DNA from 3 places in the Pseudoalteromonas sp. S3785 genome. Region 1 is predicted to be linked to each of the others. Evidence: predicted binding sites of a transcription regulator. Region 1 holds the regulator's gene; each other region holds the start of a gene.

The links. The regulator sigma-54, encoded in region 1, starts transcription at its own class of promoters, with help from an activator protein. The targets are predictions, from matches to a motif close to GTTGGCACGNNNNTNGNNT.
Region 2: the regulator sigma-54 is predicted to act here: its motif matches at 3,656-3,674, upstream of CWC17_RS15870 (amidase family protein).
Region 3: the regulator sigma-54 is predicted to act here: its motif matches at 4,133-4,151, upstream of CWC17_RS13320 (EF-hand domain-containing protein).

What each region holds. Positions count from the first base shown of each region.
Region 1 covers NZ_PNCT01000005.1:45,384-51,260, forward strand. Annotated here, with positions in the region: gene rapZ (RNase adapter RapZ) at 1-821, opposite strand, end outside; gene CWC17_RS01685 (PTS sugar transporter subunit IIA) at 841-1,293, opposite strand; gene hpf (ribosome hibernation promoting factor) at 1,298-1,585, opposite strand; gene CWC17_RS01695 (RNA polymerase factor sigma-54) at 1,613-3,112, opposite strand; gene lptB (LPS export ABC transporter ATP-binding protein) at 3,182-3,907, opposite strand; gene lptA (lipopolysaccharide transport periplasmic protein LptA) at 3,904-4,452, opposite strand; gene lptC (LPS export ABC transporter periplasmic protein LptC) at 4,442-4,996, opposite strand; gene kdsC (3-deoxy-manno-octulosonate-8-phosphatase KdsC) at 4,993-5,544, opposite strand; gene CWC17_RS01720 (KpsF/GutQ family sugar-phosphate isomerase) at 5,545-5,877, opposite strand, start outside.
Region 2 covers NZ_PNCT01000067.1:13,832-19,708, reverse strand. Annotated here, with positions in the region: gene CWC17_RS15890 (alpha/beta hydrolase family protein) at 389-1,255, shown strand; gene yddG (aromatic amino acid DMT transporter YddG) at 1,276-2,196, opposite strand; gene CWC17_RS15880 (TetR/AcrR family transcriptional regulator) at 2,372-3,025, shown strand; gene CWC17_RS15875 (putative 4-hydroxy-4-methyl-2-oxoglutarate aldolase) at 3,029-3,511, shown strand; gene CWC17_RS15870 (amidase family protein) at 3,847-5,055, shown strand; gene CWC17_RS15865 (gamma-glutamyltransferase family protein) at 5,052-5,877, shown strand, end outside.
Region 3 covers NZ_PNCT01000052.1:52,333-58,209, reverse strand. Annotated here, with positions in the region: gene CWC17_RS13340 (VolA/Pla-1 family phospholipase) at 1-916, opposite strand, end outside; gene CWC17_RS13335 (YciK family oxidoreductase) at 1,144-1,890, shown strand; gene rluB (23S rRNA pseudouridine(2605) synthase RluB) at 1,963-2,832, opposite strand; gene scpB (SMC-Scp complex subunit ScpB) at 2,829-3,419, opposite strand; gene CWC17_RS13320 (EF-hand domain-containing protein) at 3,572-4,093, opposite strand; gene CWC17_RS13315 (exonuclease III) at 4,315-4,746, opposite strand; gene xthA (exodeoxyribonuclease III) at 4,988-5,794, shown strand; gene CWC17_RS13305 (energy-coupling factor ABC transporter permease) at 5,800-5,877, shown strand, end outside.

The sequences.
Region 1 (5,877 bases):
ATTTTTACATTTGGATGTGTCATTGCAAAGCTCTCACCTATAGTTTGGGCTAAATAAACCGAGCGGTGTTGTCCACCCGTACAACCTATTGCAATAGTCAGGTAGCTGCGGTTATTGCGCTCTAAGTGTGGTAACCAAGTTTGTACAAATGTTTGAATTTGCCAAGTAAATTTTTGCACTATGCTGTGGTTTGCCAAAAAGTCTTTTACAGGTTGATCAAGACCTGTAAGCGGTTTAAGTTCAGGCTCCCAATGCGGATTTGGCAAAAAGCGAGCATCAAATACATAATCAGCTTCTTTAGGTATGCCGTGTTTAAAACCAAACGATTCAAACGTTACAATTAGTTGTTTATCTTTTTTTCCGAGTATTTTTTCGCGAATTGACTCAGCCAATTGGTGAACACTTAAATCAGTCGTATCAAGCATAAAGTCTGCGCGGGTTACAAGTACATCAAGCAGCTCTTTTTCTTTTTTTATTGCTAAGTCGAGCGGCAATGAATCGATGGATAAAGGATGTAATCTGCGTGTTTCTGAAAAACGTTTTATGAGTGTTTGATCATCACTGTCTAAATAAAACAGAGTGGGTTTAGCAAAGTCCGGTAGGTATTCAAGAATATCGTTAAACTCGTCTTGCTCTTTGGGGATATTACGAACATCGATACTAACAGCTATTTTGTCATAGTTATCTGAAACACTACGTACTAAAGAGGGCAGCAGGTTGACCGGGATATTATCTACGCAATAATAACCTAAATCTTCAACCACGCGTAAAGCAACCGATTTACCTGAACCGGAACGGCCGCTTATGATTATTAACTCCATTTATAGCCCTTAGTATTTACTACGATTGATCAACAATTACTTGATACAGTTCTGCATCGGTTTTAGCGCTTCGCAGCTGTTTGCAAAATTCTTTATTGCTCAGTTTATCAGCTATGGTTGCTAGAGTCTTTAGGTGCTGCTGGTTATCGCCATCTGGTACGATGAGTGCAACAAAAATATCAACAGGACAGTTATCAATAGCATCAAAGTTTACAGGCTTGTCACTAACGAGTACTAACGCAAGCGGTTCTTCTACGCCACCCATTCTACCATGCGGAATTGCGATACCGCGGCCAATACCCGTACTACCTAGTTTTTCTCTGCTGGCTAGCGCATTAAGAATATCCTGTTGTGGTAAGTAAGGGAGCTTTTCATGAGCAAGCTCACTGATAAATTCTAAAATTCTTTTTTTACTACTAAAAAGGACCGCAGCTTTGCTGCAGTCCTGGCATACTAATGTACTTAATTTCATAATATTAGTGTCTAGCAAGCTTCTCTTTATGTTTTATGACTTGACGATCGAGCTTGTCAATCAACGAGTCTATAGCAGCATACATATCTTGGTGCTCTGTTGAGGCAAATAAATCTGCGCCGCTTACATGAATAGTCGCTTCTGCTTTTTGGTTGAGTTTTTCTACATCGAGAATGACATGCACATTGCTAATATGATCTGAGTGCCTTTCTAGCTTTGCAAATTTATTATTTACATAGTCTCTAAGTGAATCAGTTACTTCTACGTGACGACCAGTTAGGTTTAGTTGCATAAGCATTTCCTCTTTGTTTTTTACGTCTTATATCAAACTCTTTCTCTGATTTGACGGTGGAATAGCTAGCGATTCACGGTATTTTGCTATTGTGCGTCTAGCTACTTTAATTCCTTGCTCTGCCAATATATCCGCAATTTTACTATCACTCAATGGTTTGGCTGAGTTTTCCGCGGCAATTAGCTTTTTAATTAAGGCACGTATTGCGGTTGACGAACATTCGCCACCGTTTTCGGTGCTTACGTGGCTTGAGAAAAAATATTTAAGCTCAAAAATACCACGTGGCGTATGCATATATTTTTGCGTAGTAACACGCGAAATTGTTGATTCGTGCATTTCTACCATTTCAGCAACATCGTTTAAAACCATTGGTTTCATGGCTTCGGGGCCATGTTCAAAAAACGCTTGTTGCTGTTTTACAATACAGTTTGTTACTTTTAGCAGCGTGTCGTTTCTGCTTTCAAGACTTTTTATAAACCATTTAGCTTCTTGCAGATGAGAGCGAATAAACTGGCTATCTCCACTTGATTTTACGGTACGTGACATGGCCGCATACTGACTATTTACGCGTATTTTTGGCATGCTATCTGGGTTTAGCTCTACCACCCAACGGCCCTTAATTTTTTTAACTGACACATCCGGTATGACATACTCAGACTCTTCCCTTACTATTGTGTCTGCAGGTTTTGGGTTGAGGGTATGTATAAGAGTCATGACCTCTTTAAGCTCGTCTTCTTTAAGCTTAGTCTTTTTCATTAATGTACGATAGTCGCGTGCCGCTAATAGATCAATGTGATCGGTTAAGATCATTTTAGTTTGTTCTATAAAAGGGGTGTCTTTATCAAACTGGTTAAGCTGAATACACAAGCACTCCTGTAAGCTCCGCGCGGCTATACCTACAGGGTCGAATAATTGAATACGTTTTAAAACGGCTTCTATTTCATCCAGTTCAACTTCAACGTCGTCATCGTTTTCTTGGTTAAAGCTTTCTAAAATCTCTTCACAACTTAGCGTTAAAATACCCGAGTCATCTACAGCTTCTACAATGGCTATAGCAATGGCTTCGTCAGTTGGGCTAAAAGGAGTAAGCTGAAGTTGCCACATTAAGTACTCATGTAGCGTTTCAGTAGAGGCGCCCTGATAAATAGACTCATCTTCTGGCATTGGGCCTGAGGATGCCGCAGGGGCTGCACTCATGTACTCATCCCAAGTTACATCCATCGCCATATCATCGCTAACAGTGTCTTTATTTAAAGCTTCACCACTGTCTTGCTCGTATTCACTGGTTGTATCATCAGCCGATGCGCTTACGGTTACATCATCCGTATCTGCTTTTTGTTCATTTTTTCCAGCCGACTCTTCCGTGTAATCTTGCTCTTCTACTTCTAATAGCGGGTTGCTATCAAGTGCTTCTTGTATTTCTTGCTGGAGATCCAATGTACTGAGCTGCAGCAAGCGAATCGCTTGTTGCAATTGTGGAGTCATTGTAAGTTGCTGGCCCATGCGCAGCTGTAATGATTGCCTCATGTATCTCTAACAATCCTTTTATGTTGTTATAATTAATATTAGCAGATGCTTGTAGGTGTGGCTTAAATGTTACAGCCTAAATTGCTCGCCTAAATAAACATCGCGTACAGTTTTGTCATTTAATACGTGTTCTGGGGTGCCAGATGCAATTAGCTCCCCATGAGAAACAATGTAGGCTTTTTCACAAACATCAAGGGTTTCTCTTACATTGTGATCGGTAATTAATACGCCAATGCCACGATTTTTAAGATGTTCTATTATTTTCTTTATATCTAACACTGAAATCGGATCAACACCAGCAAAAGGCTCATCCAACAAAATAAATTTAGGGTTCGCTGCGAGTGCTCTGGCTATCTCTACACGGCGGCGTTCGCCACCAGAAAGTGCCATACCTTGGCTATCACGTATATGTTGAATGCTAAATTCATCAAGTAAGTTGTTAAGCGTTTCTTCTCGCGCGGCTTTATTTAGCTCTTTGCGCGTTTCTAAAATAGCCATTAAATTTTGATAAACTGTTAGCTTTCTAAATATAGATGACTCTTGCGGCAAATAGCCAATGCCTAAGCGAGCACGACTGTGCATAGGTAATAACGTTATATCGTTATCATCAATAGATATTTTACCTTTGTCGCTAGGTACTAACCCTACAATCATGTAAAAGGTGGTGGTTTTACCTGCGCCATTAGGGCCTAATAAGCCCACTATGCTGCCGGCTTCTACCTCAAGGCCTACATTTTTTACAACTTGGCGGCCTTTATAGCTTTTTGCTAATAGTTCTGCTTTTAAGGTGCTCATGGTTGACCTTCGTTACCTGTTTTTTCTTTAATATTTGCTTCAACAGGCACTAAAATTGTGTGGACACGATCCGTTGAGTTTTCGTCTTTTTCTGCGCTAATAAGTTGCTGCTGCATATCGTAGGTAATACTTTTAGCATTAATTTTTTGACCGGCTTGCGCGACTTCGGCATCCCCAACAAGTGTTAAAAAGCGCTTTGCTACGTCGTAACGTACTTCGTTTGCACTGGCACTCATTACGGTACCATCGTCTTGTTTTTCTTCGAAGTAGGCAGGGCTGCCAGTGGCAATAAGCAGTTGTTTGTTATCCCCTAGGTCTTCACGTTTATGTACTTCGAGTCGGTCGGCTGTAATTTTGCGGTTCCCATGCACAATTTCGACGTTTTTTTCAAAAATACCTACGTTTTCTTTAAGTTGACCTTCTTGACGGTCTGCACTAATAGAAATTTGGTTTGCTGGCGGTTGAGCAGCAGGCTCAGCAGCAGAAGCGCTACATGCAAGCATCAGCGATGGGATAATAAGTATTTTAGAGAGTTTATTGGTCATAATATATTGTTCGCGTATGGTTAATTAGTTTTATTACTTCGGTTTTCAAATCGGCTTCAAGGCCTTTACCGATAATCTTTAAATTTGGCCCAGTGACAACCACTGGCTGCTCAGAGCGCATTGTTAGCGCTTTAATGTCGACTTCGATGTTGTCGGCATTGATGTTATCTATCATGGCGTTATCAACTAAATTTTTGGCAACCACGTTGCCTTCTAAAATAAGTTGTTTATCTTCGTAAAGCGTTGCTTCGTCAGCGTTTATTCGCCAAGTTTGTGTTTCGTTATATAAAGTAAAAATAGGTTTTTCAAAAAATGTAAAACCAAGTTGTTGGTACAGCTCCATTTTAGCTGCTGTAACTTTATGGCTAATTTTACCTTGCTCGTCATAGGCTGTTTGCTTAAGCTCTATAGCGGTGTAATCAGGCTTTGCAATGACTTCTGGTTCTTGCTCTGGCGCTACATTGCTTTGCGTAAAATAAGGGTACCAAAGCCAAACCATACAGCCGATGAATAACGCACTGAGTATAACGCGTGCTGCATTCATGAACTGGTACCTTGTGTCGTAAGTGCTATACCGTTTTCAAGCATGAGTAAATCTGTGAGCTCTCTCACTGCACCAAAGCCACCAGGCATTTGTGTAGTGTAATGCGATAAGCGTTTAATTAGCGGGTGCGCATCGTTTACTGCGACGGCAAAACCAACGCGCTCCATGACGGGCATGTCAGGTCCATCATCGCCAATATAGGCTATTTGTTCATCAGTTAACTTTAAAGTGTTTTTGAGTTCTTGATAAGCAATAAGTTTGTCTTCTTGGCCTTGATAAATGTGCTGTACGGTTAAGCTGCTCATGCGAGCTTGCACTATTTTTGAATGACGCCCCGTAATAACCGCGACTTCAAAACCGCTATTGATCAGTGCCTTAATGCCAAAACCATCTTTTGTATTAAATGCTTTTAACTCTTCGCCTTGGTTACCGAGGTAAATTCGGCCATCAGAAAATACACCATCAATATCGCATATGAGTAGTTTTACTTTTTTGGCGCGTGCTCTGGCATCATCGCTTAGCGGTTGATAGAGATCTTCAAATTGCATTTATAATACTCCTGCTTTTAAGAGGTCTTGCATATTTAAGGCGCCCACAGGCTGGTTTTGCTCATTAACTATGATTAAACCATTAATCCGCTTATTTTCCATTATATTTAGTGCTTCTGCTGCAAGCATATCGGCCGTGGCGGTGGTGCATGACTTAGTCATAACTTGGCTAATAGCGGTGTTATGTATATCGACTTTTTGCTCTAAAATACGACGCAAGTCGCCGTCAGTAAAAAGGCCAGCAAGCTGTTGATTGTTATCTACAATAGCAGTCATGCCTAGTCCTTTGGCTGACATTTCTATTAACGCGTCTTTAATTGTTTGCGTTACACC
Region 2 (5,877 bases), on a different contig from region 1:
ACTTTTAATATACCCATTAGCCCGTTATTGTTAATGGCAATAAGGCTACATTAACTGCCAATAACAAGGCTTTAGCAAAATAAGTAGTACCCAGTAGTTATTTAAACCTTCCTCTCGCCCCACTTCATTTGGGGCGTGGTTTATACCAGTTCCAATAAATAGCTGACCTATTTTACTCGCTAAAACAACTCATTTCTTTGTTGTAATTTCGATAAGGGAACAACCATTTACAACAATATAAGCCTAAAGCTGAATTTTTTGTCGGCGTAAAATTAAGAACACATACTTAATGGAGTAGGTATAAACAACGCCTTCCCCTCTTGTTTAAGCTGGTCTTACCAGTTATTGTTTTTAACCTGTGTACTTTATATGGGAAATAATAATTCTAATGACCTCACCACACTTTGAGCACACCACTATAACCTGTAATAACAGGCAAACTCTAAGCGCCCGTGTATTCACACCCGCCAGCCCTATTAAAGGTGCGGTGATGATTGCCCCTGCAACCGGTATAAAGCAGCAGTTTTATGCAAACTTTGCTACTTACTTACAGCAACATGGCTTTGGCGTTATTACGTTTGATAACAGTGGCATTGGCCAATCGCTTAACCGTAGTATTAAAAAAAGCAAAGCCAGTTTACAAACCTGGGGCGAGCAAGACATGCCTGCGGTGCTTGAGCATTTGCAAAGGGTATTTCCTAATACGCAGTATCATTTAGTGGGTCACAGCGCCGGCGGGCAATTAGTGGGGCTAATGCATAACGCCAACGAGCTAAGCTCTGCGTTTAACTTTGCCTGCTCGTCAGGTAAATTAACTAATATGCGCTTGGCGTATCAGGTTAAAGCGCACTTTTTTATGAATGGGGTTATCCCCCTTAGTAATGCACTATTTGGCCATACTAAATCACAATGGTTTGGCATGGGCGAGCCACTACCTAAAGGCATAGCTAAACAATGGCGAAAATGGTGTAACGCACAAGGGTATGTGCAATCAGCATTTGGCGATACCGTATTTCAACACTGTTACAACACCTTAGCTATGCCGTCAATGTGGGTTAATGCCACCGACGACGACATTGCAAATAATGCGAATGTCGCCGATATGCTCTCGGTATTCCCAAAATTAAAAGCGAGTAAATTAACCTTAAACCCTAAAGACTATGGCTTAAAAGAAATTGGCCATATGAAATTTTTTAGTAAAAAGTCAGACGGACTATGGCCACTGGCACTTAACTGGCTAAACAAGCACAGTTAAAAAAGGGTGCGTTTACGCCGTTAATTTACGGTGTTTAGTGGCTTTTTAGCTGGTTTTTCACGTGTTACAAAATAGCAAACGAGTGAGCCAGCAGTGACCATTATTACCCCTTGCCAAAATGAGGCACTAAGGGTAATTGATAAATAAAGCGCCGAAATAATCGCCGAAAAAACCGGCGTAAAATACGAAAGCGTACCAAGCAGCATTAAGTTACCGCCAATAATTGCTTGGTTCCAAAGTGCATAACCGCTGCCAACAACCACGCCAGCTAAAATAAGCGTTATGGTAGCGTGTAGTGTAAAGGTCATTTTTGGCTCGTCACTTAATCCATACAATACCCATAAGCTCAGTGCTGTGGCGATAAAAAATAGCACAATGGCATTTTTCCCATTGCTATTTTTTTGAGTAATCACACAGTAAACAGACCAAATAAAAGGCGCTACAAACGCCAGCAAGTAGGCCGTTGGGTTACTGGCAAAATTGCCCATAATACTATTAAGTGATAACCCACTATCGCCACCCACGCACCAAGCCACGCCAAAAAAGGCGAGCAGCATACCGGGGTAAATCCATACACTTACTTTACTACGGTTAACGATAATACTGAGCAAAATGGTAAGCGTGGGCCATAAATAATTGATAACCGCCATTTCTACTGCTTGGTGGCGATTATTAGCAAGCCCCACAAACAGCGCTAAACACACCTCGTAAAGTGCAAATAAAGCAGTACCCCAAATAATATAACGCTTATTAAACCCAGCAAATTTAGGCCGCCCCATTACCAAAATTAAAAACAGCGCGCTTACACTGTACATAAGTGCCGCCCCACCTATAGGGCCAAATAACTCCGAAACATCCCTGAGCAGAGCCACTAAACAGCTCCATAATAAAATAGCGGCAATGCCATAAAGCGTGTATTTGTGATTAGAAAAAAAGTCCATTAACTACCTAAAAGTACTACTTATGTTTGACGTTACGCTAACAGTAATTAATGGTTTAAACAATTGTTTCTCATCATTTATTGTTATAAAGGTGTTTTTAGCCTGCACTTAAGTGTTTGACCTTTTGGTCAGTAAAGTTACAATCATTCAACACGTTAAAAACAGCATTGCCATAATGAGCACACAAACAAAGCCAAATAAAAAAGAACTCACCCGAGTAAAAAACCAAACATTAATACTCGATGCCGCCGAGCAATTATTTTCTCAGCTTGGTTACGATGGCACCAGTATGAGCATGGTTGCCAAAGAAGCAGGCGTTCCTAAGGCCAATATTTTATATTATTTTAAAAGCAAAGACGGCCTATACGAAAACGTAATAGACCGCATAATTGCGCACTGGAACTTAGGCTTAGATAACGTAACCCCTGAGGACGACCCTGCACATGTGCTTTATCACTATATTAAAAGTAAAGTAATACTTGCCGTAAACCAGCCGCTGCAATCACGTTTATTTGCCAGTGAAATACTGCGCGGTGCTCCATATTTGCAAAACTACTTTAGAACCAACACGCGCCCGTGGGTAAAACAAAAGGTAGACGTGTTTCAGGCTTGGATAGATGCAAACAAAATGGATAATGTTGACCCTTACCATTTATTATTTACCATTTGGTCAACTACGCAGTACTACGCCGACTTTCAGGCCGAAGTGCTACTGGTAATGAACAAATTAGAATACGACGAAACCGATGTGGCACAAATAACGCAATCAACTGCCCACATAATTTTAAAAGGTATTGGCTTAAAAATACCTGAGCACAGTGAGGCCTAACCCATGAATAACTTTACCACCCCAGACTTATTTGACGATCACCGCGAAAGCGTACAAGTCGCCGACAGCGGCCTGCGCCACTTTGGTAAAAAAACCACCTTTAGTGGTCAAGCAGTTACCGTTACATGCCCAGACGATAACTCGTTTGCCGCCGATATACTGCATGAAAACGGTGAGGGTAAAGTATTGGTTATTGATGGCTTTGCTAGCAAACGCTTTGCTTTTATAGGCGATATTATGGCTGAGCGCGCGTTAAAAAATGGCTGGGAAGGCGTTGTTATTAACGGCTGTTGCCGCGACATTGAAATACTTGCCACTATGGATTTACCGGTTATGGCACTTGGTTCAACCTCGCGCAGTACATTAAAGCGTGGCTTTGGCGATAAAAACCAAACTGTAACCATGCTGAGTACCTCAATTAACCCCAACGATTGGCTATATGCCGATGTAAATGGCTTAATTATTAGCCCTAACGCATTACAATAAACGCCACATTAGCAACCAAGTTGGTGCAATCGCGCACCAACTTGGTGTGTTTTTACCTCTAAATTATACCCTCTTCATTACTTAAATTTTTATAAACACCATACAAACCCACAAAAACCTGACCGAATGGACAACTTTATTGTGTTTGGCATTGCTTTTGCTTAGCTTTTAGGCAATATAATAGCTAACCGATTAAAAAGCGGAACAGGCTCTGTAAAATAAAAATAAAATGTTACGCAGTGGGCTGAAAAATAATACTAACTAATTCGTCTTTTTAATCACCCTAAATCTGATTATAACCAGTTGGTCAGATTTACTTTATAACGAGTGGTGATATGAGTACCAAAACACATAATAATTTTACCGGTATTTTTTGTGACCATGGCCCTAACGCATGGCAAACACACACCCACGGCAAACTTGTAAATAAGCGCCTTGCGGTAAAAGATGTATTTGCTGTTAAAGGCGAGCGCAACAGCGCAGGTAACCCAAGCTGGTTTAAAGCAGCAAAACCTGCACAGCAAACAGCAAGTGCCGTAAACAAACTAATGAATGAAGGTTCTCGCTTTACAGGCTTTACCCATACCGATGAGCTGGCTTACAGCTTAGAGGGCAATAACATTCACTATGGTGCAGCACAAAACCCAAAACTTAAGGGCCATGCAAGTGGCGGCTCAAGTATGGGGTCGGCGGCCGCCGTAGCTGCTAACCTAGCCGATATTGGCTTAGGTACCGATACCGGCGGCTCTATTAGAATACCCGCAAGTTATTGTGGCTTATTTGGCATAAGGCCAAGCCATAACGTAATTGAAAAAGATGGCCTAATACCGCTCGCGCCCCCTTTTGATACCATTGGCTGGCTTACCCAAAATGCAGAGCTGCTAAGCGATATAGGCAATGTACTGTTGCCAAATCAAGCTATTAATAACGTTGATACTTTAGTTATTTGCGAGCCATTATTTGAGCTGGTTGACCCTGTATTACACGCCCCGCTTAAACAATTGCTTGAAAAAACCAAACCTTATTTTAAACACCATAAAGAATTTAAACTGCCTAACAGCAACTTATTAAGCGAACTGGCTGACAGCTTTAGAATACTGCAAGGGCGAGCAATCGCAAAAACGCATAAAGATTGGCTTCAATTGCCGGGGCAACTTCCCCAGTTTGCTCCGGCAATTGCGGCACGTTTTAACATGGCGCTTGCCCTAACCGCCCAAGAAGAACAAGAAGCACTAAATGTACAAACCCAATGGCAAACATTAATTGCTAAAAACCTAAATACAAACAGTTGTTTATTTTTGCCAACCACACCCACAACTGCACCTAAATTGGGCGCCGACACAAGCGCCTTACGCATGCAAATAATCACCTTATCGGCCATAGCGGGTTTGAGCCGCTCGGCGCAAGTACACTTACCATTGGCTAATTTAGAAAATGGCCACCCGTATGGGTTTTCATTAATGATGAGCCATGGCAACGATAAAAGCCTACTTGCCTGCGTACAACAATTAGCTGCACACTTTAAACAGGACACACTTGCATGAGCACACACAACATTGCCTTTACTGCCCCGCATTTTGCGGCAACCGAGGCAGGCACCCTAATACTAAAACAAGGCGGTACAGCCGTTGAGGCCATGGTAGCAGCCGCCGCTGCTATTAGCGTGGTATACCCGCATATGAACTCAATTGGCGGCGACAGCTTTTGGCTTATTGATAACCTAAACCAAAGCACACCCACAGCTATAGATGCTTGCGGGCGCGCACCAAATGATATAAGCGCCTACAGCAATGAGCAACAGATACCAGAGCGTGGCGGTTTAAGCGCATTGACTCAAGCGGCTACGCTTCGTGGCTGGCAAAAAGCCCTTGAGGTAGATGAGCACGCAGCCCTACCACTAAGTACTATTTTAGCGCCTGCTATTAAGCTTGCGCGCGAAGGCTTTACAGTGTCAAAAAGCTTGCAAGCAGGCTGCGAAAAGCTTGCCGCCGTTTCAAACACTAACGCTGCATTTAAAGAGCTTTACATACCCAATGGTAAACCGCTACAAGCAGGGCAACATTTTAAAAACCCAAAACTCGCCAGTACCTTTGAGCACTTGGCCGAGCACGGCTTAAATGCTTTTTATGAAGGAGAACTTGCCGACTCATTTGCAAGCGATTTAGCAGCCGCAGGCAGTGTTATTACCCCAGTCGACATAGCCAATACAAAAGCAGATGTAGTGACACCACTTAATGCTAATTTATCGGGCATACAGTGTTTTAACTTACCTGCTCCCACGCAAGGCGTGCATTCTCTGCAAATAATTGGCGCCGTTAATAAACTAAAACACTTGGCCAAAACAGAGGCCGATTGGATGCACTTAA
Region 3 (5,877 bases), on a different contig from region 1:
ACGCATCAGATACGCTCACACCCGCACTGGCAAATACTTGCTGTACATTAACCATAGCTTGTTCAGGTACACTTACCATTGGAGTTGGTAATGCGTCATTTTGTAAGCTAGCCGCAAGTAGGTTTTTAATTGTACCTAGCACTGGGCCTGCTGACTGAATGGTCATTGCTGCAGAAAATATAATGTCATCTTTAGTGATGTCACCCGAGCTCACCACTACATTTTCATAGCTATTTACTGCGGTTTGAAGACCTAGCTGTGCATCTGTAATTAATGGGGCTTCTTCACTGACTAAAGCATAAGTAGAAGACGGTTGAATAGAGCGCCCTTGAGAATCTTTCAAACCTGTGGTTAATACATTTATGTATGAACTACCCGGTGTGAATGGCTTTAAGGGTACAATAGCCACAGCGTCGCCAGAGGCTTGAGTAATAAAGTCTACGCCATAGGTTAATTCGCCAACCAGTTTACACGCTGTACCAGCTGCAACCGTAGCACAGTCTGGATCGGTTAAGCTTGCGCCCATCACCACTTCAAAAATTCTTACTGTACCGGGCGATGCTGCAGAGGTTTCATCAAGCGATACGCCAGTAGGAAAAGTTAAATCAATTTTGTAAGGTACCTGTGATGACCAGCCATCCAGCGCGCCTAGGGCTAGCTGTGGGTCTGCATAAGCAGTACGAGGTACTGAAACATTATCGTCATCTAATTCCCCAGGAATATTAATTGTGCCATCTTGTGTGCCGCTCATTAATAAATCGTTAGGAACAGATAGAACCCCATTAGCAGGGTCAAAAGTCACCGTGGCATTTGGAATTACGGTTGCAGTGTCGTTTTTAACATCTTCTAATGTTTCTCCGCCGCCACAACCTGCCAAGGCAGCTGTAACCGAGAGTGAGAGTAGCATTTTTTTCATATTTTTAGCTCCGCACATATCTTTATTTTTATAGTGTGTTCGTTCAAAGTAAGTGTGTTTAATCAGTGTAGTAAAGTTAAAACAATGTAATCAGTTTATTAATGAGACATTAGACCAGTTAAACTTAACGTAAAGTTTATAATTCCGCCACCTAAATTTTCAATAAATTCGATTACTTGACGATTTGCTATGTTAAAATCAAAAAAATTTTATAAATTGGTATTTATATGCAAACTTATCAAGCAACTCCAAATGCACTTCAAAATAAAGTAATTTTAATTACAGGTGCCGGCGATGGTATTGGCCGTGTAGCAGCAATTACCTACGCAAAGTATGGCGCAACAGTTATTTTACTCGGTAAAACAACAAATAAACTCGAATGCGTTTACGATGAGATTGTTAATGCTGGTTACCCTCAGCCTGCTATTGTGCCAATGGACTTAAAAGGCGCGACAAAACAAAACTACCGTGATTTAGCAGCCACAATTGAAAGCCAATTTGGTAAATTAGATGGCTTACTCAATAATGCGGGTATTTTAGGATCGCTTGGACCACTTGAGCACTTTTGCTCTTCTACGTTTGAAAACATCATGAAAGTGAATGTGACAGCGCAAGCTATGATCACTAAAGCACTATTCCCTGTACTGCGTAAATCAGATAATGCTTCTATCGTTTTCACCTCATCAAGCGTAGGCCGTAAAGGCCGTGAATTTTGGGGCCCTTATGCAATCTCTAAGTTTGCAGTGGAAGGTATGATGCAAACGTGGGCCTGTGAAGTAGGCAAAACGAATATCCGCGTCAATTGTATCAACCCTGGCGCTACACGTACTTCTATGCGTGCTGCCGCCTATCCAGGGGAAGATCGCGATAAACTTGCAACCCCAGAAGATTTAATGCCAACGTATCTATATTTAATGAGTGATGACTCAAGTGATGTAAACGGTGAATCTCTTGATGCACAACCAAAAAGGTAAGATGCATTTTTAATTAAAAAAAAGCCGCATAAATTGCGGCTTTTTTGTTAGTAATCTATTTTAAAAGCGATATTACTTACGCTTAGTTTGCTTAACACGCTGGTTATGTTTTTTAACAGCTTTGCGAATTTGGTTAATTTTAGCACGCTTATCTTTGCGTTTTTCAGGCATTACTGACAGTTTAGTTTGTGTTTCACGACCTAATTTAACGGTTTTACGCAAATAATTTACGGTTTCTAAATCAAGTTCAGCCCAGCCACCTTGAGGTAGGCGCTTATCAAGCTCTAACTTTCCGTAACGTATACGAATAAGGCGAGACACTTCTACATCCTGCGATTGCCATAAACGACGAACCTCGCGGTTACGCCCTTCGTTTAGCGTTACATTGTACCAACGGTTAATGCCTTCACCGCCCAGTGATTTAACCGTTAAAAATTTAGCCGGTCCATCTTCAAGCTCTACGCCACGCGTTAGGTTTTTAATGGTTTCATTGGTCACTTCACCAAATACACGGGCTGAATATTCACGTTCAACTTCATAACTTGGGTGCATTAAGCGGTTCGCTAACTCACCATCGTTGGTAAATAACATTAAACCAGCCGTATTAATATCTAGTCGCCCAACAGCAATCCAACGCTCACCGTCTATGCGTGGTAAACGGTCAAAAACAGTACGACGTCCTTCTGGGTCTTTACGTGTACTTAACTCCCCTTCAGGCTTGTTGTACATAATTACACGACAAATGCGGTCAGCTTTCTCTTCAATTTTAACTGTGTGGCCATCAACACGTATTAAGTCTGTTTCCTCAACACGGTCACCTAATTTAGCCACTTTACCATTAACACTAACGCGGTTTGCATCAATGTATTTTTCCATTTCACGTCGTGAGCCTACCCCTGCACGGGCTAGGACTTTTTGTAACTTTTCACCTTGAATACTCATTCGGATGGTTCTCTCACAGAAGGATCACTTAATAACTGGTTTATTTTGCTTTCCTGTTGCGCAGGCAATGCAGGGAGCTCATCCAAACCGGTTAAAGAAAAATAATCTAAAAATAATTTTGTTGTAGCATAAAGCGCTGGCTTACCAGGAACTTCTTTATGCCCTACTACTTTAACCCACTCTCGCTCAAGGAGGGTTTTAATAATTGCTGATCCGGTTGTTACACCTCTTACTTGCTCTATTTCACCCCGCGTTATTGGCTGCCTGTAAGCAATTAACGACAAAGTCTCTAATAGTGCACGAGAATATTTAGGTGCCCGTTCTTGCCATAAATTACTAAGCCAAGGGCTTAAACTACTACAGGCTTGAAAGCGATAACCACTGCCTACTTCAACGAGCTTAATACCACGCGTTTGGTAGTGAGTATGTATAGCCTCAATTGCAGTGTTAATTCGTGACATAGAAATAGCTAAATCAGCAAGTACTGTATCTTTTAAGAGGCGTTTACTAACAGGTTTGTCTGCAACAAATATTGCCGCTTCGATGATCTCAATTAATTGCTCATCACTAACTCGACGACCTGCCATACTGTCCTGCTTTGCCCTTCAAAATACGTAGCTATCTATTATGACAGAACATCGCAAAAGGGGGAAAATATATCTGCTTTTAAACCTAATTAAATGCATAAAAAAAGCCAGCAATTTATGCTGGCTCTTGTATATAGTATGTTTAGCTAATATTAGCTGTTTTTATAATGCTTAAGTGCATCATCTTCAGCCACGGCTTTACCGTATTTGCTAATATAACCTTTAAACTCACCTTTGCTGATGCGTTTATCGTTATTGTTATCCATGTAACCAAAATGGTTTGAAATATCGTCATCATCAGCTTCTTCTACTGAGATATAACCATTTCTATCGTTATCTAGACTTCTGAAATCATTTTCGATTTTATCAAATTTAGCAATTTTAGCTTTAAAAGCCGATTCACTTACTTCGCTGTCAGTTGCTACCTTACCGGTGTTTAACTGCATGTAAGTGTTAAATTCTTTACGACTGATTTCGTTATCCATATTGGTATCAATATTTGAAAAGTGACCCCAAATGTTATCGTCATCTGCTTCTACTTTTGAAATATAACCATCACTGTCGTTATCCAGACTTGCAAAATCACTATCGATTTTTTCAAGGCCTTGGTTAGAGGCACAAGCGGCTAAACTTAATGAAGCTAAAATTGTTGTTGCGAGTGTTAACTTTTTCATAAGACGTATCCTTGTAGTTAGTAAATGTCACTTTAACTAATACAAGTCCAGTGCCAAAGTGCACAATTCACAAAAAATCAATGAGTTACATAAAGTTAGTGTGTTTTATATACATTAATCAATTACTTAGCTTTGCAATGATTGCTGCCTACCTTGTAATTTTTGCAAAAAAATACCCAGTAAAAACTGGGCATTATTTTAATCTACATGTTGCTGCGCAATTAGATTGCTGCGTTTTGATAACGCTTTACAAATTCAGTAACATTTTGACCGTTACACTTTAACGAGTTTAAGTTACCAATTTTTTGGCGAACAGGCGTAAGACCTTTCTTTAACGCTGTGATACATAGCTGTGTTTCTTGTTGTGCATCTTTTGCAAACACTTCTACTTTTGATTTAGCAGCTTGGTTAGACGTTACTTTTTTAGCAATGTCGCGGATATCTTGGCCATTACATAAAACACTTTTAGAAAAACGCGATAAGTATACACCGTGTTGTGCTGCTTCTTTACGCGCTGCGCTAAAGCCTTCATTTGCACTTAATACACATAATTTAGATTCAAGTTTATTATCTTGGCTAAAGTAAGTGTTGCTTTTTGCTGATACAGACGCAGAGGCTAATAAAACAGTAGCTAAAAGTAATTGTGTTTTCATGAGAGAGATCCTATTTGAACGACTAAACAAGTAATTTTTGCGCATTATATATTCAATAATCGCGAGATCAATTGAATTTTTTATTTATTTAAATAATTAATAAAGCATTTACAATGTTTAAACTTTACACACCAATTGATCAACATTTGCGCAGCTATTTTCTCATTTCGATCATGTTATGTAGGCTTATTTACTGATACAATTTAGTTATAAAAACAGAGTCTAATTAAAGGTAAATTTTATGAAGGTTATTTCTTTCAATATCAATGGTCTGCGAGCACGCTTACACCAGTTACAAGCAATTATAGATAAACACCAGCCAGACATTATTGGTTTGCAAGAAATAAAAGTTCATGATGAGGCGTTCCCTCTTGAGGACGTACAAAAAATGGGTTACCACGTTTATTTTCATGGTCAAAAGGCACACTACGGTGTGGCAATGTTATGCAAAAATGAGCCTAAATCGGTATTAAAAGGGTTTGCTACCGACACCGAAGAAGCACAAAAGCGTATGATAAGTGTAACAGTTGAGCAAGAAAATGGCCGCGACCTAACGGTAATGAATGGTTATTTCCCGCAAGGCGATAATATAAATCATGAAACAAAATTCCCTTATAAGCGTCAGTTTTACAAAGACTTAATGACCCATCTAGATACAAACCACACGCCAGGTGAAGACGTTATTGTCATGGGCGATATCAATATTTCTCCCACCGACTTAGATATTGGTATTGGTGAAGTGAATGCTAAACGCTGGCTTAAAACAGGTAAGTGCTCATTTCAACCAGAAGAGCGCGAATGGCTAGCAAAATTATTAGATTGGGGTTTTAAAGATACCTTCAGAGAGCAAAACCCTGAAACAAACGACAAATACTCATGGTTTGATTATCGCTCTAAAGGATTTTTAGATAATCGGGGTCTTCGCATTGATGTTGTGCTTGCTACCCACGCTCTTGCCGAGCGCTGTATTGATACCGGTATAGATTACGAACTACGCGGTATAGAAAAGCCTTCTGACCATGCGCCTATTTGGTCAACCTTTAAATAATTCATATGTTATCGCTTGAAATACAAGGGCTACTTTGGGCCCTTGTAATCATTGTTACCTTTATAAGTGTAGAAAAAACTACC